Regions from separate parts of the Neobacillus sp. C211 genome, predicted to be linked through region 1. Evidence: riboswitches for the same ligand, from Rfam matches in the RefSeq annotation. Region 1 holds a riboswitch; each other region holds the start of a gene.
What was found. A riboswitch is a leader RNA that binds a small molecule or an ion and turns the genes downstream of it on or off. The one in region 1 is predicted to bind S-adenosylmethionine.

Region 1 (7,685 bases):
GGCATCATACCCGCTATCCCTTTTAAAAGCACTTTTCCTGCTCTCGGAATTTTATTAAACACCTCTAAGGATTGCGGCTCGTGATAAATATTGTAGCCGCCAAATAATTCATCTGCACCTTCACCTGAAAGAACAACGGTTACGTGCTTTCTCGCTTCACGGGCAACAAAATAAAGCGGGACACAAGCAGGGTCTGCCAGCGGATCATCCATATGCCACATAATTTTTGGAATTTCATTCATATATTCCTGCGGTGAAATCACATAGCTGATATTTTCGACACCAAGCTTCTCAGCTGTCTCTTTTGCGACATCAATTTCACTGAATCCATTATGCTCAAAACCTACCGAAAAGGTTTTAATCGCAGGGTGATATTCTTTTGCAATCGATGCAATAATCGAAGAATCAATCCCGCCAGAAAGGAATGAGCCTACTGGAACATCACTGCGCATGTGCATTTTTACAGAATCGAACAGGACATCTTTAATTTCCTTGATAAAGTCAGGCTCTGATTTGTGAACTGGTTTAAAGTGTGCTTTCCAATATCTTTTGATTTCCATTGGTGAGCCAATCTTTTTGGTAAAAAAATGACCTGGCTCTAATTTCTTAATACCATCAGACATGGTGGTTGGTTCAGGAACAAATTGGTAGGTCAAATAATGCTGCAAGGAATCATAGTTAATAACATCATTTTCGAGCCCCAATAGAATACTCTTTTTCTCAGAGGCAAAAAATGTTCTTTCACCATCTTCAAAATAAAAAAACGGTTTAATCCCGAACGGATCACGCGCGCCATAAAGAGTTTGTTCTTGTTTATCCCAGATGACAAAGGAGAACATTCCGCGTAGTTTTTCGACGGCTTTTTCCTTCAAATGGCTGTAGAGTGCAATAATAACCTCGGTATCAGAGCTAGTTGAAAAGGTTAATCCTTCGCTCAATAGTTCCTCGCGCAGTTCTACATAGTTATAAACTTCACCATTAAAGATAATCCAATAGCGTTCATTTTCATACGTAAGCGGTTGATGACCACTCTCAATATCAATGATACTTAAACGGCGGAACCCAAATTGGATATGATCATCATAATAAAAACCATCATCATCCGGCCCGCGATGAGTTATAATATCGTTCATATTTTTAAATTGTTGTTTTTGCTCATCACTATAGTTTTGTGTTTTGTCGTGTACACAACCGATAAAACCACACATTATGTACTTCACCTCATTCTAAATATCCTTTAAAAGGACGTATTGCTCCAAAGCGCAAACGCCTTGCGTTAGTGCTAGACAGAAAAACATACTCTCTAATACTACCACTTTTTTTATTAAAATTGCACTGTGAACAATAGGCAAATTAATTATCATCATTTTTTACTTCTTTTGACCTGCCTAAACATTACATTTTATTCACTAATTGAATTACTATACAGGTAAATAGACGGAGAAATAAAAACGGGAGCTACATGTAGAATGTAACCCCCATAACGTTTTATAGATTTGCTTGTTGGCGTAATGTTTCTACTTTATCTGTGCGCTCCCAAGGAAGATCCACATCTGTACGGCCAAAATGACCATAAGCTGCTGTTTGTTGGTAAATTGGGCGACGAAGATCCAACATATTAATGATACCTGCAGGACGAAGGTCGAAGTTTTCACTTACTAAATCAACTAACACGTCTTGGCTCACTTTACCTGTCCCAAACGTATCAACTGCAATCGAAACGGGTCTAGCAACTCCAATTGCATAGGCAAGTTGAACTTCTACCTTATCAGCAAGGCCAGCGGCAACGATATTTTTGGCAACATAACGTGCGGCGTAGGCAGCTGAACGGTCCACTTTTGTAGGATCCTTACCAGAGAATGCACCACCGCCATGGCGAGCATATCCACCATACGTATCTACAATGATTTTACGGCCTGTTAAGCCAGCATCCCCTTGTGGTCCGCCAATAACGAAACGGCCGGTTGGATTAATAAAGTATTTTGTCTTTTCATCGATTAATTCTTTTGGAACTACCGGATTAATAACATATTCCTTCAAGTTACGTTGAATTTGCTCTAACTCAACTTCAGGATTGTGTTGAGTGGAAATAACAATCGTATCAATACGTACTGGTTTATCGTTCTCATCATATTCAACCGTTACTTGTGTTTTTCCGTCTGGACGTAAGTAATCAAGAACCTTATCTTTACGTACTTCTGTTAAACGGCGAGCAAGTTTGTGCGCTAGTGAAATAGGAAGAGGCATAAGCTCTTTTGTTTCATTACAAGCAAAACCAAACATTAAACCTTGGTCCCCTGCACCAATTGCTTCGATTTGTTCATCAGACATTTGACCTTCACGGGCTTCCAAAGCTTGGTCAACACCCATCGCGATATCTGGAGACTGTTCATCAATAGATGTTAAAACAGCACAGGTTTCTGAGTCAAAACCGAATTTCGCGCGATTGTAGCCGATGTTTTTAATCGTTTCACGAACAATTTTTGGAATATCCACGTAGGTAGATGTGGTGATTTCTCCTGCTACTAGCACTAGTCCTGTTGTTACTGAAGTTTCAGCCGCAACACGGGCATTAGCATCCCTTGCTAAAATAGCATCTAAAATGGAATCAGAAATTTGGTCACAGATCTTATCAGGATGACCCTCAGTAACTGATTCAGAAGTGAACAAACGACGTTTTGTTGACATCTGAATTCCTCCTATAATATGAGATAATCGAGGTTTTAGAAAGGTTACAGGAATACTTCCTTAAACATCGAGAATTTGATACGGTACTCATTCCCTTAGTATGTAATTAACAAAGGATTTTTATTAGAGACTCTTTTCATAAAGGACTTATACAAAACAAAAAACCTTACCAGAGAGGAAAGGTTGTTCCGGGCCTTTCGCTCTTATCGTTCAAGGTCAAAGCCTTGCGTCAGATTAGCACCTTCGCATCCTGAAAAGGACCTTTTAAGTGGTCAATCTTTTCATACTGCAGGTTGCTGGGTTTCATTGGGCCTGTCCCTCCACCAGCTCAGGATAAGAGAGTATCCGTTCAAATTAGAATAATATCACACTGCCCAACAATGTCAATGAATTTTTTAAGAAATGTTTTTCAACAAAATGGGAAATATACGAAATATGTTAGTATCTTTTATAAATTTTTTTTATATCTTCAATTAAAGTTTTATAATATATAAATCCAGTTAAATAGGATACATTAATTCAGCTAATGTGTTATACTTTTTATATTATTAACAATCTAAAAACTAAATAAAGGAAGGTCTCATTAAATGAATTCTGTTGATACTCCTAATGAATTAAATCAATTGTTAAATGAAAGTCATGTTCATGTGCAATTATCTGTTCCTCAATTAGTTGAGAAAGTCTTAACCCGTCATGAAGGAGCATTAACTTCTACGGGAGCAATTAGTGTCGCTACTGGAAAGTATACTGGCCGGTCTCCACAGGATAAATTCATTGTTTTAGAAGATTCAACTAAAGACAAAATTGAATGGGGCACGACCAATCAACCAATTTCAGAACCGGTTTTTACAAAGCTTTATCAAAAGGTCATTAATTATTTACAACAGAAAAATGAGATCTTTGTTTTTAAAGGATTTGCGGGTGCTGATAAAAAATCACGTTTATCCATCCAAGTGGTAAATGAATTAGCGTGGCAAAATTTATTTGTACACCAGTTATTTATTCGCCCGTCGGATGCTGAACTACTTACCCATGATGCTGGATTTACCGTTATTTCTGCACCTAATTTCAAAGCAGATCCGGCTATCGATGGTACCAACTCGGAAGCATTTATTATGATTTCTTTTGAAAAAAGAATTGTTTTAATAGGTGGTACAGAATACGCAGGGGAAATGAAAAAGTCGATTTTTTCTGTAATGAATTATTTACTGCCTGAAAACAATATTTTTTCGATGCACTGTTCTGCCAATGTTGGGATTGAAGGCGATGTTGCTTTATTCTTTGGCTTGTCTGGAACTGGCAAAACAACTTTATCAGCGGATTCCAATCGTCGATTAATTGGTGATGATGAGCACGGTTGGTCCTCTAATGGTGTCTTTAATATCGAGGGGGGCTGCTACGCAAAATGTATCAATCTTTCTCGTGAAAAGGAGCCGCAAATCTTTGATGCCATCCGCTTTGGAACTGTCCTAGAAAATGTAACATTGAATCAGGAATCAAGAATCCCTGATTATGATGATGGAACGTTGACCGAAAATACACGTGCCGCTTATCCGATTGACGCAATTGATAATATTGTTCAACCAAGTATCGCTGGCCACCCAAATACGATTGTCTTTTTAACCGCTGATGCATTCGGAGTCTTGCCTCCAATTTCAAAATTAACAAAGGAACAAGCAATGTATCACTTTTTAAGTGGCTACACCTCAAAACTAGCCGGAACAGAGCGTGGAATAACGTCACCACAAGCTACCTTCTCCACTTGCTTTGGTGCTCCATTCCTGCCGCTGCCTGCGACTCGTTACGCAGAAATGCTCGGTGAAAAAATACTTGAGCACAATGCCAATGTTTTTCTTGTCAATACTGGCTGGACCGGCGGCGAATATGGGGTCGGTAATCGAATGAAACTTTCCTACACGCGCGCTATGGTTGAAGCCGCTCTTGAGGGAGAATTAAACCATGTGGAGACTGTCAAGGACGCGATCTTTGGATTAAATATCCCGCTCCATATTGCAGGTGTACCAGACGAAGTCCTACAGCCGATTAAAACTTGGTCGGATTCGCAGGCATATGAAAAGAAAGCAAAGGAATTAGCCGCAAAGTTCCGCGAAAACTTTAAAAAGTTCACTAATGTTTCACGTGATATTGAAGAAAAAGGCGGACCAATAGCATAATATCGAAAGCCCATATCGATTCGATATGGGCTTTCTAATCTCATTAGTTAGTCGAATTTAATGAAATTAATTGATAGGTTATGGTCGTGCTGTTATTTTGCAACTCGACTTTTTTTATCAATGCGGTACCACTTGAATCACTATCGATTGTTTTTCTTACATCAATCGGAATCTCAATTGGATAAAGTCTGTACCCTTCTTTTTCTAGCAAAAAGACGTTTTCTTCCACTCGTTTTTCTCTACCTTTAGTTACAATCATCGTATTTAACTCAAGAGGCATACCCATAAACATCCGCTCCTCTACTTGTAATACCTATATATTATCATCTTTTACGGTGACTTTTCATCCACTTCGTTAAATCATTCACGACTTTTCTATTTACTGCTGGTGGGAAGTAATGTGTAAATTCGTTAAAATACCATGCTTCGACTGGTTTTTCTACTAACCTCAGCCTTCTTTCAAGACGATACGCATGCTCCACCGAAACATTTCCGTCTTTAGCACCATGGATAATCAGGACAGGGGCTTTGATCTTTTCTATTTGATAAAGAGGGGTCCTGTCTTGATACCGTTCCGGAAATTTCTGAGGGGTTCCGCCAATGACCCTCTTCATCATTCTGCGTAAATCTTTACGTTCCAAATAGGTGAGAGACATATCACTGACCCCGCCCCAGCTGACAACAGACGCGGTCTCAGGGAATTCAATTCCTGTCAAAAGCGCCATTACACCACCCCGCGAGAACCCAAATATATGTATTTCACGTACTCTGGGCATAGATTTTAACAGCAAAAAGGCGGAAAAGGCGTCTTCCCTGTCGTCCCCGGCAAAATCCTCATTGCCTTCCCCACCTTGATTTCCACGATAATAAGGTGCAAAAACAACAAAGCCCTCAGCTGCGAACTGGGCAATCCTTGCTGGTCGAACTTTACCAACATTTTTAATGCCGCCGCGTAAATAAAGGAATCCATCATACTCACCTTCCCCAATCGGTTCCGCAAGCATGCCTTTCACTCGTAATCCATTGGAAAGGTAAGTGATTACTTTTAATTCAATATTTGGATTTGGAGAAGGAAAGCGCGTGATATCAACAATCTTTCCGTCATTGTATTGGCTCATCAGCAAAACTTCCCTTTTTTATAAAATTTATTCTCTCTAGGCATTCACACATTTTTCTCCTCTTCATACGATATCTTAGGCAATTAGCCCAGATTTTTTATGATAAATAAGGAGGCTCGCTTCATGAAAAAATCGTTAAAGTTCAGTTTCTCCTTTCTGCTTATCACTATACTTATGTTTTCACTTGTCGCTTGTAATAGCTCCACAAAAAATGAAACAAAGAAACTTGAGAAAGTTCGAATCGCTGAAGTTACCCGGTCCATTTTCTATGCCCCGCAGTATGTTGCCCTAGCCAAAGGATTTTTCAAAGCTGAAGGTTTAGACGTCACGCTAACAACAACACCCGGCGGCGACAAAACCATGACCACTCTGATTTCTGGGGGGGCGGACGTTGCCCTAGTTGGTTCAGAAACATCGATTTATGTTTATGCCCAAGGCGCAAACGACCCCGTCATCAATTTTGCACAATTAACCCAGACCGATGGTACTTTCCTCGTTGCTAGAGAAAAGATTGATAATTTTTCATGGGACCTCTTAAAAGGAAAAACCTTCTTAGGGCAACGTAAAGGCGGCATGCCACAGATGGTTGGCGAATTTGTTTTAAAGAAGCATGGGATTGATCCTCAAAAGGATTTGAACTTAATCCAGAACATTGATTTCGCCAATATTGCCAATGCCTTTGCTTCTGGAACGGGCGAATTTGTGCAATTATTTGAGCCAACGGCTAGTATTTTTGAAAAAGAAGGAAAAGGTCATATTGTTGCTTCCTTCGGTAAAGAGTCTGGCCACGTACCATATACTACGTTTATGTCCAAGGAAAGCTATATGAAAGAAAATAAGGGAACGATTGAAAAGTTCACACGAGCAATTTACAAAGCTCAACAATGGGTAGAGTCGCACAGTGCTGAGGAAATTGCAAAAGCGGTGGAACCGTTTTTTCCAGATACAGATTTAGAAATTATGACCACTGTTGTTGAGCGTTATAAAAATCAAGGATCTTTTGCAACAGATCCAATCCTTGACCAAGAGGAGTGGAACAATCTACAAAACATCATGAACGAAGCAGGAGTACTGCCAAAAGAAGTAGATCATCAAACACTTGTAAATACAGAAATCGCTGACAAGATAATAAAAGAATAAAGGAAAGGGAGGCCGTTCTTATGAGCTTTTTGACCGTTCAAAATATTCATCACACCTATTTTACTAAAGCCTCTGCCACCACGGCCCTCTCCGATATTTCATTAACAGTGGAGGAGGGCGAGTTTGTCTCCCTCCTCGGCCCCAGCGGCTGTGGTAAGACGACTCTGCTTTCCATTATTTCTAGTTTGCTTAAACCAACGCAAGGTACTGTCTTGTTAGAAAAAAAACCGGTAACTACCGCAAAAAACCAAATCGGTTATATGCTCCAACAAGATTATTTGTTCCCTTGGAAAACGATTGAAGAGAATATCCTGATCGGTTTGAAGTTATCAAAGCAGTTGAACCAAAAAACAAGATTGGCTACCCTTGACCTGTTAAGCCAAATCGGATTAACAGGGGTGGAAAAACAGCTTCCTAGGCAGTTATCAGGGGGTATGAGGCAGCGGGTGGCTCTCGTCCGGACGCTTGCCACAGAACCAAAACTGCTTATGCTTGATGAGCCTTTTTCCGCTCTCGATTATCAAACTAAGCTTAAATTGGAGGATTTAGTATCACAAACATTAGA
Region 2 (7,685 bases), on a different contig from region 1:
TTACCTCCCTGTTGATTTCCGCGGAAGGCACGCAGGCTCCCCGGACCGCCCGTGGAAAGCGAAGTGCCTAGAGCGGAAATCAACAGGCCCATTAGCAGGTACAATGAATAATTAAATGCTGAGAATAAAAAATTGCCGATAAAAATACCCTTTCTCGACAATCTGAGAGCACCAAAGTGCTCTTCTATCACGGGAATAATGGCTTTTTAGAGGACAGCTAAAGTTACTTCTTTATTCTTAATTTCTGTATCATACTCCCCAATAATTTGAAAGTAGCACGTTGCCTTTTTCAGATTAATTAACTTTTCAATTTCTTCCTTGGTTGCCTTGATAATTGCTATCTTATCAGAAGCTTGGGCCACCCATGTAATCAAAGGGTTATTATAATTCTTTGAGAGGCCTTGAATTAACCATAATTCTTTTTCGTTCCCTTTTTTCTCTCCATCACATGCTGCTGTTATTTTTGTGATACTCTTATTTGACGACCGATTTTGACAGACATAGACCAAATCTTCAATAACAGCACTTGCAGTAGGATACATCCCAGCTCCTGGTCCTTGCAAAGTAATACTACCAACAATATCAGAGTGAATATTTACCGCATTTTCTACGCCTTCAATAGAATAAAAAGGATGAGATTTCCCAACAAGGACTGGTTTAACCTCTGCGTTAATTTGACTACCTGTCTTACTAATACTAGCAATATGCTTAAACCTTAACCCAAGCTTTTCAGTTGCTTCGATTAATTCACTTGTGATTGAAGTAATCCCTTCACGTTCAACATCCTGCCAATTTGGTTCTTTCCCAAAAGCAATTCTGCTGAGAATCATTGTTTTATAAAAAGCATCAAAGCCCTCCACATCGTTGGTTGGATCCACTTCAGCATACCCCTTCTCTTGCGCTAAAATAAGAGCATCAGCAAATGACTGCTTCTTCTCGCGCATTTCCGTTAGGATAAAATTCGATGTCCCATTAAGAATTCCTTGGATGTGACGAACTCGGTTAACATTTAATAACTGCCTTAAGGTTTGAATTACCGGAATTCCACCCGCAACTGTTGCTTCGTAACCCACCGAAACATTATAATTCTCGGCTAACTCGAGCAACTCATTCCCGTGGTGTGCAAACATTTCTTTATTCGCTGTGATTATGTGGCAACCACTTTGTATAGCTTGTTTTAAAAAAGTAAAGGGGGGTTCTTTGTCCACGATTGCTTCGACAACAACATCAAGCTGAGGAAGACTTAAAATTTCATTGAAATCTGAAGTGATTAGTACATCTTTATTAATATTTCTCTTTTTCTGCTTATTTTTAATTAGTATGGCTGCAACTTCCACTTTTCTCCCTAACACTCTCTCAAGCTCTTCCGCATGAGATTGAATTGTTCTATAAACGCCTTCCCCAACTGTACCAAAGCCTAGAATTGCCACTTTAATGACAGACATGCTCTCCACCCCTTAAATAATATTAGACATGACTAATAGGTTGTTTTTTTATCTCATATAAATAAGAAAAAACCCTCTTCATAAGAAGAGGGTAGATTTCCTCCTCTTATCTGTCAGGTTAAAAATAACCTGCAGGAATTAGCACCTTTTCAAGAATTACCTTGATGGTTGCCGGGCTTCATCGGGCCTAGTCCCTCCGCCGCTCTGGATAAGAGTTTTATTTAGTTAGTTTTTCATTAAATTTCAAAGTTATAAAGAGAATTCTAGTTGATTCCAAGGTAGTTGTCAATATTATTTGAAATTTCTTTTTATTAAAGTGGTAATAGGGGGACAAATTCCTTTTTCCCCAGTCGATCTATCATTTCGAGCCATTCCTTCGGCTTATTTGAAAGAATTGAATAGTATGTCGTCAGAAAATCCTTTACCAGGTCTGCTGGTAGTGAATTAAGTCCTTCATCTTGAATTGGCATGAAACATAAATCTAGACCTGCTACAGCTTCCCCATTGTTTTTCCAGGAAGGATGAACATATGAAAAATCAATGCGTTTATAACCCATATGGGATAGAACTTCACGTCGGACATATGGATCCATAACCTTTACTCCACCAAATTCGTGATGTTCAACCCGGTACGGATCGTATATTTCTGCAAACATCCCGAATAGCTCGTTACCATTTTCTTTAGCTAATTGTTGTAAATCCGTTAAACGGTTTTGCGCTAAAAAACGGCCAAGGCTTAAGCCTGGTTTACTGATGATTGTAAAATCTGTCATAGCAATATTCCAATCCGGATAATAACGATATTCAGTTGCTCCTGTGACTTCGTCTCCATCGACAGCCACAAACACGCGAATACTCGGATCTTCTAATGGCTCTTTCCATAGCTCATATTCTAATACTTCTTCTGCAGGAAATATTTCTCCCATTAAGTTATGAAGCTTTTTAAAATTAGGGTCTTCTATACTGGTTATTCTAATATATTCCATTATGATTCATTCCTCTCACTCATCTAAAAGGGTTTTTCCATTCCATTAATGCAGCATAATTGCAGGATTCTTCATCCTCTAGATAATTTTCAATAATCCCTATTGGCACACGACCACAATGCAGCAAGAAAGTGATAACAGGATCTTGAACTTCCCCTTTAATAGTTGCATCTAAATATTGTCCTGGTGTCATGATATCAGCTTTTTTATGATATCCTGGCATTCTGCCCCCGCCAAGTAATCGATATAACTCTTTTTCTATCACAACATGGTACATAGACTGCATCATCAATTTACCAAGCCCTAGTTTGCGGTACTTCGGACGAACACTAATATCAACAATATACAAGGTATTCCCATTTGGATTATTGTTCCGAATATATCCATGGTCAGTGATTTCTTCCCACGAATGGTTTTTATCGCTAGGATCAAAGTCGATAGTTAAGCCGGTAATTGACCCAGCTAATTCACCAGCTACTTCAACACACAATGCACCTTCTGGAAACATGTTCACATGGTTTGTTAATTGCTCTTTATTCCACCATAATTCTGAAGGAAAAGGAGGTGGGAAGCACTCGGATTGAATCTTGATAAGATCGTCAAAATCCACTTTTGAATAATTGCGAATGATAACTGGCACATGCCGCTCTTGGTCATAGACGTAAAATTCACTTCGATACATTCTATACCCACCCCTTCAGTTTATTTTTCCCAATCTGTGTAAAGATCCGTTCTTCGATCACGCCAGGTTGTAACGGAACCACGTTCTCTTACTTCATATAACAAGTTTAAATCTAGGTCAGCCGTCACAATCATGTCATTATTGATTTCCCCTTCCACCAAGATTCCTTTTGGTGGAAATGGTATATCGTTAGGAGTAATGATTGCCGCCTGGCCAAAATTAGCGCGCATAAAATCAACAGTCGGCAGTGAACCGACAGTTCCCGTTAGGACCACATATACTTGGTTTTCAACTGCACGAGCATGGCTGGTATAACGAACACGATGAAAACCATGACGGTCATCTGTGCATGATGGACAGAAAATCACATCGGCACCTTTGGCCTTTGCCATACGTACAATTTCTGGAAATTCAATATCATAACAAGTAAGGAGGGCGATTTTCCCTTTTTCTGTTTCAAATATCTGAAATGAATCCCCAGGTGCCATATTCCATTCATTTACTTCAGTCGGTGTAATATGGAGTTTGGCCTGCTCACCAATTCTTCCATCTGGGTAAAATAAATGTGCTGTATTATACAACTTGCCATCCCTTTCAATCACATGTGTTCCCGCAATAATATGTATGTTCTTTTTTTGTGCAAAATTAGAAAACAGTTCTAGATATTGTTGGGTATAACTTGGCAGGTCATTAATTGTCAGGCTCTTGCCTTGACCATTACCTATTGAAAGTAGTTGAGTTGTAAAGAACTCTGGAAATAAGACAAACTCTGCCCCAAATTCCTCAGCAGTTTTTATGTAGTGCTCACATTGTGAAGTAAATTCCTCGAAGGATTGAATGGTATGTAGTTGGTACTGAACGGCAGACACACGAATTTTCATCATTTTTTCCTCCTGTCATTAGTTAAAATTCCCATGGGGAAATTATCTAATATTTTAGTATTTAATACAAATTTTAAAAACTAAAAGCCCACCAAATGGCAGGCTTTGAAAAAAATTATATTTATTGCTCTAGTTTTCCCTCTGCAAGCTTGATTTGCTTTTCCACTTGCTCTGGAGCCGTTCCCCCAAAGCTATTTCGCACACCAACAACATGCTCAGGAGCCAATACAACATAAATATCTTCCTCAAATAATGGACTAAAGCCTTGATATTCCTCGAAGCTCAAATCTAGCAAAAATTTGTTAGACTGAATCGCATATAAAACAATTTTTCCGATAACTTCATGCGCATCACGGAAGGGCAGACCTTTTCTTACCAAGTAATCAGCAATATCTGTGGCATTAGAAAAGTCATTGTTAATGGCCTTACGCATCACGTCTTTATTTACTGTCATCGTTTCAATCATCGGTGCTAATAACATTAAGGAACCTTCAAGCGTTTCAACCGTATCAAACATGCCTTCTTTATCTTCCTGTAAATCCTTGTTATAAGCGAGTGGCAGACCTTTAAGAACGGTGAGCAGTCCGATTAAATTACCATATGTCCGTCCGGTTTTTCCACGTAGCAGCTCCGGTACGTCTGGATTTTTCTTTTGCGGCATAATACTTGAACCTGTGCAAAACGAATCATCCAACTCGACGAACTGAAACTCCTGGCTCGACCAGATGACAAGCTCTTCGGATAATCTGGAAATATGGGTCATGATTATTGAACCAATCGATAAAAACTCAAGGATAAAGTCGCGATCACTGACAGCATCCATACTATTAGGATAGACCGTTTCAAAACCTAACAGTTCCGCGACACGTTCACGGTTGATCGGAAACGTCGTTCCTGCCAATGCTCCTGAACCAAGAGGCAGCCAATTGATACGCTTCAAACTATCAATCAATCTCTCTTTATCACGTTCAAACATCCAAAAATAAGCCATTAAATGATGGGCAAAGGATACAGGCTGGGCACGCTGCAGGTGAGTATATCCAGGAATTAACGTTTGGACATTCTCTTTCGCCTGCTCAATTAATGCCTGCTGGACATCTTCTATTAATTTAATCAGCTCAGTTGTTTTCGTTCTTAAGTATAGGTGCATGTCGGTGGCCACCTGATCATTACGGCTTCTCCCTGTATGGAGCTTTCCTCCCACCGGACCAATTTTTTCTATTAATAACTTTTCAATATTCATATGGATATCTTCATCTTCAACTAAAAACTCTACCGCGTTATCGTCGACCAGTTTCTTGATGGAGAGTAGTCCGTCCTTAATCTTTATAGCATCCTCCATTGGAATAATACCGCACTCACCCAGCATTTGCACATGGGCAAGACTTCCTGCGATATCCTCCTTAGCTAGCTTTTGATCAAAAGTAATTGAGGCTGTAAATTCCTCAACTAGCTTATTCGTTTCTTTCGTAAAACGGCCGCCCCATAACTTAGACATTGATTGCTCCCCCTTAACCTAACAAGACAGCCCTCGAAAAAGGATTCGAGGGCAATCCGAATTATTTTAAAATTGATTCCTTTTTATTCACTTCTGAATAGACCTTTGTTGGCAGACCCCAAATCTTAATAAATCCTACTGCGGCATTATGATCAAATGCATCGCCTTTAGAATATGTTGCTAGTTCCTCATTGTATAAGCTGTAAGGTGACTTTCTGCCAACAACCGTATGATTACCTTTATGAAGCTTGACACGAATTGTTCCAGAAACGTTCTTTTGAGTTTCATTAATAAATGCATCAAGTGCTGGTTTTATAGGAGAATACCAAAGTCCTTCGTAAATAATCTTAGCCATTTGCTGTTCAACCTGTGTCTTAAATTGTGTAACTTCACGAGTTAGAGTTAAAAACTCTAATTCTCTATGGGCATTGATTAAAATTAGCGCTGCAGGATTTTCGTACACTTCACGGGATTTAATTCCTACTAATCTATTTTCAATATGATCAATACGGCCAACACCATGCTTACCGCCAAGTGCATTTAAGGTTTCAATTAATTGAACAAGCGGGAGCTTCTCACCATTAAGGGCAACAGGTACTCCCTGTTCAAATTCGATTTCAACATACTCTGCTGCATCTGGTGTTAGTTCAATTGGATTCGTCCAATCAAAGGCTGCTTCTGGCGCCTCAGCCCATGGATCTTCCAGAACACCAGCTTCACAAGCACGGCCCCAGATATTGGCATCAATTGAAAATGGATTATCTAAATCGACTGGGATTGGAATTCCGTTCTCCTCAGCATATTTGATTTCTTCGTCACGTGTCATTCCCCATTCACGAACAGGGGCAACAACTTTTAAACTTGGGTTCAATGCTTGGATCGAAACTTCAAAACGTACCTGGTCATTTCCTTTACCTGTGCAGCCATGAGCAACAGCAGTGGCGCCCTCTTTTTCTGCTACCTCTACTAATAGTTTTGAAATAAGCGGTCTAGATAAAGCTGAAGATAATGGATATTTTCCTTCATATAAGCAATTAGCTTTTAATGCTGGTAAAATATATTCCTTTGCTAATAATTCTTTAGCATCGATCATATAAGCTTTAATGGCTCCGACATTCAGTGCCTTATTTTTGATGGCTTCTAAGTCTTTTCCTTCACCGACATCTAGGCCTAATGCAATCACATCGTAGCCATATTTTTCTTGAATCCATTTTACTGAAACTGATGTATCTAAACCGCCTGAGTAGGCTAGAATGATTTTTTCTTTTGTCATTGTTTTTATTCTCCTCTTACCGTCTGTGTATTTTTATTCACCCGATAGAATTATTATACAACAAGTCTCATAGAAAAGAAACCATTATGCTAGTAAAAGTTTTAAAATTGCTTTCTGGGCATGAAGACGGTTCTCCGCTTCATCAAAAACCACTGAATGAGGACCATCGATGAGCTCTGCTGTAACTTCTTCGCCTCGATGGGCAGGCAAGCAATGCAAAAAGATATAGTCCTCCTTTGCATTCTTACAAAGTTCATTATTTACTTGAAATCCATGGAATGCCTCGAGTCTTTTTGAAGTTTCTTCTTCCTGCCCCATACTGGTCCAGACATCTGTTACGATGACATCTGCATCTTTAACAGCTTCTAGCGGATCATTTGTAATCACGAGCTTACATCCAGTTTGGTTTCCAACTTTAATTGCCTTCTCTGTTATTTCTCCATCAGGCAAATATCCTGGTGGACTGGCAATACTAATATCCATTCCAACCTTCATCGCGCCTTCCATTAAAGAATGAGCCATATTGTTATTGCCGTCCCCAATATAGCACATCTTTAAGCCGGACAGTTTCCCTTTATGCTCAAGAATCGTTAAAAGGTCTGCTAACACTTGGGTAGGGTGCTGCAGGTCAGTTAAACCATTAATAACTGGTACTGTTGCATGCTCAGCTAATTCTTCGACTGAATCGTGTGAAAACGTTCGAATCATTAATCCGTCCACATAGCGAGACAACACTTTTGCGGTATCAGAAATACTTTCTCCTCTTCCAAGCTGGATATCCTTTGAACTTAAGAATATTGCATGACCGCCTAACTGCAACATCCCTACCTCAAATGATACCCTTGTACGGGTGGATGATTTTTCAAAAATCATCCCTAAAACCTTCCCGCTTAAATACGGATGCGGTTTTCCTTGTTTTT
Region 3 (7,685 bases), on a different contig from region 1:
TCCAAATTCTCCAAAGCCAATTCCCGGTGCAACCATGATATGTGCTTGTTCGAGTAAAATATTAGCAAATTCCTCAGATGTTTTGCCCTCAGGAACTTTGAGCCACGCGAAAAAGGACCCCTTTGGCGCGGTGACATTCCATCCCAATGAACGAAGCCCATCAATCAATACATTACGTCTTCGCTCATAAAGATCGTTAAGTTCCCGTACACAATCCTGAGGGCCCATTAAAGCCTCAGCCGCTGCCTCTTGTACAGCCCCAAATAAACTAACATAAAGATGGTCCTGTAAAAGTTCGATGCTTGAAATCACACTCTCATTCCCAACAGCAAAACCAACACGCCAGCCTGCCATATTAAAGGTTTTTGATAAAGTATATATCTCTATCCCAACCTCTTTAGCCCCTTCAACCTGCATAAAACTTATTGGTTTTTCACCATCGAAACCAATAGCACCATAGGCAAAATCATGAACAACACAAATATCATGATCACTAGCTAGCTTAATAGTCTCATCAAATAATTCATGAGTAGCTGTAGCTCCTGTTGGATTATTAGGATAATTGAGGAACATTAACCTTGCTTTTGATAAAACAGACTTATCCAGTTCGCAATAATCCGGTAGAAAGTTATTTTCCTCTCGTAACGGCATCGTAACCATTTCAGCTTTTGCAAGAGCAACCCCAGACCAATAATCAGGGTAACCGGGGTCAGGTACAAGGATGGTATCCCCCGGATTTAATAAGCATTGAGGAATTTCGACAAGTCCTGCTTTACCCCCAAACAAAATCGCCACTTCTTTATCCGGATCAATGCTCACTCCATATTCTCTTAAATAAAAATCAGCGGCAGCCTGTTTTAAATAACGATGTCCCTGAAAAGGAGAATATTTATGATTTAATGGATTCGCTGCTGCATCTTGAAGTTTTTTAACAATATGAGAAGGCGTTGGCTGATCAGGGTTGCCTTGCCCTAAATTAATCACATCAAACCCTTGTGAAATATATTCCCCCACTTTTTTAACAAGTGAAGCAAAAAATTGCTTTGGAAGACTAGTTAATAATTCTGATGGTGGAAATTGCTTCATTGTTCTCACCTGCTTAATTTTTTTTAAGAATCATTGTGAAATTCTAGTCACAAATGATATAACTTTTATAACGGCTTGTAAAGAAAAAATTCCGAAATTTCAAACGAGGTGAAGATTCGTGAAATTAAAAATTTCATGTCTGCAAATGGATATCGTCTTCGGTGATCCCAATAAAAACTACCAAACTGCCGAAAGACTCATTGAAAATGCACTGACTGAACAACCCGATATCATTGTCCTTCCGGAACTATGGACAACGGGATATGACTTGACCCGCCTGAATGAAATTGCAGACCCAAAAGCAGTACAAACGATTGAATTTCTGAGAAATGCAGCACAACAAAATCAGGTCCATTTCGTTGGCGGCTCAGTTGCGAACCGTGAAGAAACAGGAGTAAAAAATACTCTCCTCATCATCAATAAAGATGGCACGCTGGTGCACAAGTATAGTAAACTACATCTTTTTAAACTCATGAATGAGCATGTTTTCTTAGAGCCTGGTGCCGAGAAGGGACTTTTCCAACTTGATAATCACCAGTTTGCTGGGTCGATCTGTTATGATATCCGGTTTCCAGAGTGGATACGCGCTCACTCATCAGAAGGTGCAGAAGCACTGTTTGTTGTGGCTGAATGGCCTGCACCCAGATTGTCCCACTGGAGGGCCCTTTTAATTGCCAGAGCAATTGAAAATCAAAGTTATGTAATTGCCTGTAACCGTTCTGGAAATGACCCAAATAACCAGTTTGCTGGTCACTCGATGATTATTGACCCGTGGGGTGAGGTCATTGCTGAGGCTGGAATGAAGGAAGAAATCCTATCGGCTGAAATTGAGATGGACTTAGTCAAGGAGGTCCGTAAGCAAATTCCTATTTTCACGGATAGAAAACCAGAATTCTATAAATAATAATTTTCAAAAAATATTGACACTTTCTCTTTGTTACTGATATGATTTTTACCAGTTAAATAGATTTTCTCTTATCATGAGCTGGCTGAGGGATTTGGCCCTTTGAAGCCCAGCAACCGACCGGAAACCCATTGAAATGGGGCGCTTTTTGCGCTGGGGATCCCCCCTTTAAGGCACGGTGCTAATTCCAACAGAAGGATTATCTTTCTGAGAGATAAGAGGTGCGACAGACAATATTGTCTATCAGCCTCTTTCAGATGAGAAAGAGGCTTTTTTAGTGCCTGCGTGCATAATTAAGCCTCCCAAAAACGAGGAGGAACCATAATGAGTCTACTAAAACAAAAAACATACCAGCCTTTAACAAACGAGAGTGCAGTTGAACTGGCACTTGAATTGAAAATTTTTGACCAGCATGCAAAACTTTCCTGCAAGGAGATTGGCGATGGGAATCTCAATCTAGTCTTTCATATTGTTGATGAATTGGAAGGAAAAAGTGTTATTATCAAACAAGCTCTCCCTTATGCAAAGGTAGTTGGCGAAAGCTGGCCATTAACTTTGAAAAGAGCAAAGATTGAAGCGGATGCCTTAAAAATTTTCGGACAGATTGCTCCAGATTATGTGCCCCAAGTTTTTTTCACAGATGATGTCCTAGCTGTAACCGTAATGGAGGACCTTTCCCATCTTTCAATCGCAAGAACTGGCTTTATCAAAGGAGAAACCTATCCATTAATTTCAAAGCATCTAGGTGAATATCTTGCAAAAACATTATTTTATACTTCTGATTACGGATTAACCCCTTCCGTAAAAAAGGAATATGTACAACAGTTTATCAATCCCGAGCTTTGCAAAATAACTGAAGATTTAATCTTCACAGATCCTTTTATTGATGCAGAAACCAACGATTTCGAGGAAGGACTGCGTCCTGTCGTCGAAGAGCTTTGGCAGGATGATGAACTAAAGTTTCATGTAAATATTTTGAAGAAACGCTTTTTAACAGAGGCTGAAGTTCTCCTCCATGGTGATCTTCATACCGGAAGTGTTTTTGCCGATAATTATGAAACAAAAGTAATCGATCCCGAATTTTCTTTCTACGGACCAGCTGGATTTGATATCGGCCAAGTAATTGCAAATCTTCTCTTCCAGGTAATAGCAAATGTTGAAGAACGTGATCTTTTCCTCAATCATATTGAAACGGTATGGAGTGTATTTGAGGATCAATTTACACTATTATGGAATACGGAGAATAAAGACGATTACGCTAAATCCTCTACCTTTCTAAACTATAATTTAACTAAGTTTTTTGAGGACTCGATCGGCTTTGCCGGCTGCGAATTAATCAGAAGAACAATTGGTCTTGCTCATGTTGCTGATTTAGATGGGATCGAGGAGGATCAAACTAGAATTACTGCAAAGCAGAAAACATTAGAACTTGGTACAATCCTAATTAAACAACGAAAAGAAATAAAGAACCGTATTTCTTTCATAACGACTGTAAAAGAAGCATTATAATAGGAAAAGCAATCCGAACTTTCGGATTGCTTTTCTAGTCAAGTTTTGCCCACATTTCTTCTGGATTTAGTTCATAAATACCATTTTCACGGAACATGTAATGATTTATGATAAACTCTCTGCGAATAGTTGCATAATCATCATGGAATTGTTTTATATACTCGTTTAATTTTTTTTCTTCATACTTTTCACCTATTTTTAACCCACGTACCATGTGTTCGAACACGATTAATTTCTTCTTCCTTTGGGCAGGAATATTATTTAGCTTCCCATTTTTCATAAAGAAGTTCTCGATAATTTTTTGTCTCTCGATACTTGACTCGACCATTTCATCCAACTCCTTCCCCTTTTTTTCTAACAGCTCTGTAAACACCTTTGCCTGCTGGTTAATCAACGACTCATTTAAGTAAAAGTAAATCGTATTCTTCACTCTTCTGTCATACACCACATGGACATCTCGTAATTTCTTTAAATGGTGGGTAATCGTAGGTGCGGACAAGCCAAGCTTACCCGCTATTGCCTGCCCATGGAGTGGACCTTTTGCTAATATAGCAACGATTCTAATCCGTGTGGGATCCCCCATCGTTTTATAAAACGCAACAACACGGTCTAATTGTATCAATGCACTATCTCCTCTTCATTCTAATTTGATATACATCTAATTAGATGTATATCAAATTTATATTACCCTGTCAATAACCAACAAAAAAAACACTTCCCAATGAAGTGTTTTTTTGAATTGCTTTTTTTACAGCATAGGATTTTCATTCTTTGCTTTAAGTCTCTGCCATCTTTTCTCAACTTCTGCTTCAAATTCTTCTAGCATTGGCTTGTTTTCATCTTTAAGTAGGTGTTTTGTTTTCCCCATATATTTTAGCCAATCAGAAAGTGGAATTCGTTTGTTCTTCTCTTCTGGATTGTAAGTTATGGTTGTAAGACCTTGTTCTATTTCATATAGCGGGAAGAAGCAAGAATCTACAGCGGCTTCGATTATTTTCGCACCAAAACGGTCATCAGATTTCCAGTTAAGTGGGCATGTAATGAGAAGTTTTCCATATACTGTTCCAACATTTTGTGCGTACCATTGTGCTTTTGCACCTTTTTTAACTAAGTCCTGCGGAAAGGCTTCCGAACCGGTAAACACATAAGGAATATTGGTAGCAGCCATAATTTGCGGAGTATCCTTATGGTGGAAGGCTTTTCCTCGCTGCGCCTTTCCAACTCCCGATGTACTTGTCATATGACCCAGTGGTGTTGAGTAAGACATTTGTGAGCCTGTATTCATATAGCCCTCATTATCATATTCAAGCATAATCAGTTTATGTCCGCGAAGAGCAGTACCAATCGCTGAACCCATACCAATATCCATACCACCATCACCAGTAATCATAACAAATGTGGCGTCATCCGATACTTCAATTTCGCCACGTCGTTTTAATTCCATGAATGCTTCAACAGTACCTGAAAGCGTTGCGGCACCGTTTTGGAACAAATTGTGCATCATCGTTTGCTTATGGGAGGTGCTAGGATAAGATGTTGTTGTTACATAAGCGCATCCCGTTTGGAATAGAGTAACAATGTCTCCCTCAATCCCTTTAAAGAATAACTCGAGTCCAGCAAAAATTCCGCATCCTGGACATGCCCCGTGACCGGAGGCAATCCGTTTCGGTTTACCAGTTAAAGCACGTAACGGCGGGATTTTCACCTTTAATTTATTGGTTTCTTCATCCATTTTCACATCAATTAAACCTGTTTTATAAACATCCCCGTGCTGTGGCAAAATAACAGGCTTAAGGATTTTTTCAGGATTACCTGGAATATGACCATAGTAATCAAAGGGCTTTTCAGCATAGCCTTTTTCCTTTGCATCAAGTGCCATTTCAAAGAAAGCCTGTGCATCAGTTGCATAGAAATCCTTACCGCCGAGACCAAATACGCGGCTTAACACGATCGTCTGGTTGTCTTTGTCATCTTGAAGTGCAGATTTCACTTCATGTGTAAGGTTAGGACCATTTGCTCCGTAAGAATCCGCACGTTCCCCAACCAATAATGATTTTACATTCTTAAGGGCTTCACGAATTTCCTTTGCAGGGAATGGACGGATAATATTCGGGCTAATTACACCTGCTTTAATTCCTTTTGCACGAAGTTGATTCACTACATCTTTAGCAGATTCTGCCGCAGAGTTTAATAGGAATAATGCTACATCAGCATCTTCCATTTTATATAAATCTAGAACTGGATATTCTCTTCCAGAAAGCTTAGCATATTCCGCAGCCACTTCCTTAAATACCTCACCAGCATTGTACATTGCTTCTGATTGTTGGTAGTGATTGTTAATGAAATCGTCACCACTCATATGAGCACCAATAGTTACCGGCTTCCTCAAGTCTCTAACAAAGTTGTAATCGGTTGGACATTCACCTACAAATTGCTGTACAACACTGCGGTCCTGAAAGAATTCCACTCGACGCTTTTGGTGGGATGTGAAGAAGCCATCATAAGCAACAATAACTGGTAAGCGAACCTTTGAATGTTCGGCAATTTTAAGCGCCATAATATTCATATCATATACAGCTTGCGGTGTCTTTGCTGTTAAGATTACCCAGCCTGTATTTAATGCATAATAGAGATCCGAGTGATCGCCACGAATATCGAGCGGTCCACTGACGGCACGAGTAACAAGATTCATAACCATTGGAAAACGAGTCCCTGATTGGACAGGCATTTGTTCAAGCATATATAAGAATCCATTTGCACTGGTTGCATTGATAACACGTGCACCAGTTGCCGCAGCACCGTAGCAAATACCTGCGGAACCGTGCTCGCCATCGGCAGGAATCAGTTTAATATCATGCTCCCCGCGCGTTTTCATTTGATCCAAAAATTGAGCAACCTCTGTGGAAGGTGTAATTGGGAAATATCCCATAATATGATAATTGATTTGTGCTGCCGCCATAGCAGCCATTTCATTTCCAGATTCAAAAGTAGAAATTTGTTCTGCTACACCTTTTGTTGTTAATTTATCTTCTAAAATAGCCATTATTGGATTCCTCCTGCAATATAAGGAAAGTTTTGCTTTACGCGGTTATTATCTGCATACCCAAGCATTTCACGAAGATCACCGAGTGCGTCGGTTGGGCATGCCTCCACGCATTTCAGGCAGCCTTTACAGTATTGGTAATCAATACCTTGAAGGAACATTTGTTTTCTTCCACGCTTATCTTCTCCTTCTTCCCAAACGAAGCAAAAGTCAGGACAAACGTTGTCACATGCAGCACAGTGAATACATTTATCGTGTTGGAACTCCGGAAGGAATCCTTGGCGTGAACCACTTAAATCTTTAAAAATACTATTTGCTTGAGAAACCATGACACCACCGATTTCCTGAGTCAAGTAGCCAAGCTGAGGAAGTGGGCGTGTGAAGGCTTTTCCTTCAGCCCCTTCTGGCACTTCATATGTTTTAAATTGAACCTCATTATAACCGCGGTCAAAAGTGCGGATATTTGGTTCAACAAGATGCGGGTATTTCTTCGTAAACGTTTTCCGAATCACGTCTCTCATGGATTCAGGATCTAGAAAATCACAAATACGATATAATGCTCCTAGCATTGCCGTATTTACTTTAGTTTTTTCCTCTACGGCTATCTGGAGGGCATCAACAATCGCTAGTGTACCATAATCTAATTGTAAATCCGTTTTAACTTCATCAAAATCCCTTGCTGTATTTACTAAGACTATACTATCAGCATTCAAACCGCTAACAACATCAACCGTTCTATATAAGGCTTCATGGAAAACACCAACAATATGTGGTTGTTCAATTGGACTATGATCTCTAATTTCTACATCTGGTTCACAAAAGCGAATGAAACTCTTTACTGGAGACCCTTTTTTCTCAGAGCCGTAGGATGAAAAATTGGATCCTTTCAAGCCAAGACTTAAAACACCAGCCTCCGCTAACATTTTTCCAGCCAGGTTAGCTCCCAGCCCCCCAATTGATTCAAGACGGATTTCAAAAAATCCTAATTCATTTTTTTTCGGTAAAATAGACATAATGTCCCTCCCTAACTTCGTTCAATAAAATAACACGAAATAGACATAAAAATTTAAGGTTCCCAAAAACTATTGTAAGACAACTATTTTTAATAAGATGTGATAAAAGTCAAACATAACGATAATTATC

Region 2: another riboswitch for S-adenosylmethionine. It lies ahead of ACSU6B_RS27955 (homoserine dehydrogenase); the one in region 1 lies ahead of metK (methionine adenosyltransferase).
Region 3: another riboswitch for S-adenosylmethionine. It lies ahead of mtnK (S-methyl-5-thioribose kinase); the one in region 1 lies ahead of metK (methionine adenosyltransferase).

What each region holds. Positions count from the first base shown of each region.
Region 1 is NZ_JBPXRO010000032.1:28,651-36,335, forward strand. Features, by position in the region: gene asnB (asparagine synthase (glutamine-hydrolyzing)) at 1-1,208, opposite strand, end outside; gene metK (methionine adenosyltransferase) at 1,489-2,688, opposite strand; SAM riboswitch class I at 2,889-3,028, opposite strand; gene pckA (phosphoenolpyruvate carboxykinase (ATP)) at 3,276-4,862, shown strand; gene ACSU6B_RS23650 (DUF2584 domain-containing protein) at 4,906-5,148, opposite strand; gene ACSU6B_RS23655 (alpha/beta hydrolase family protein) at 5,186-5,980, opposite strand; gene ACSU6B_RS23660 (ABC transporter substrate-binding protein) at 6,155-7,120, shown strand; gene ACSU6B_RS23665 (ABC transporter ATP-binding protein) at 7,141-7,685, shown strand, end outside.
Region 2 is NZ_JBPXRO010000054.1:10,146-17,830, reverse strand. Features, by position in the region: gene ACSU6B_RS27955 (homoserine dehydrogenase) at 207-1,445, opposite strand; SAM riboswitch class I at 1,549-1,660, opposite strand; gene ACSU6B_RS27950 (GNAT family N-acetyltransferase) at 1,757-2,431, opposite strand; gene ACSU6B_RS27945 (GNAT family N-acetyltransferase) at 2,451-3,113, opposite strand; gene ACSU6B_RS27940 (carbon-nitrogen hydrolase family protein) at 3,134-3,994, opposite strand; gene argH (argininosuccinate lyase) at 4,116-5,492, opposite strand; gene ACSU6B_RS27930 (argininosuccinate synthase) at 5,554-6,765, opposite strand; gene argF (ornithine carbamoyltransferase) at 6,850-7,685, opposite strand, start outside.
Region 3 is NZ_CM122574.1:87,410-95,094, forward strand. Features, by position in the region: gene ACSU6B_RS00500 (pyridoxal phosphate-dependent aminotransferase) at 1-1,086, opposite strand, end outside; gene ACSU6B_RS00505 (carbon-nitrogen family hydrolase) at 1,205-1,990, shown strand; SAM riboswitch class I at 2,059-2,211, shown strand; gene mtnK (S-methyl-5-thioribose kinase) at 2,315-3,499, shown strand; gene ACSU6B_RS00515 (metalloregulator ArsR/SmtB family transcription factor) at 3,534-4,118, opposite strand; gene ACSU6B_RS00520 (thiamine pyrophosphate-dependent enzyme) at 4,248-6,542, opposite strand; gene ACSU6B_RS00525 (2-oxoacid:acceptor oxidoreductase family protein) at 6,542-7,555, opposite strand.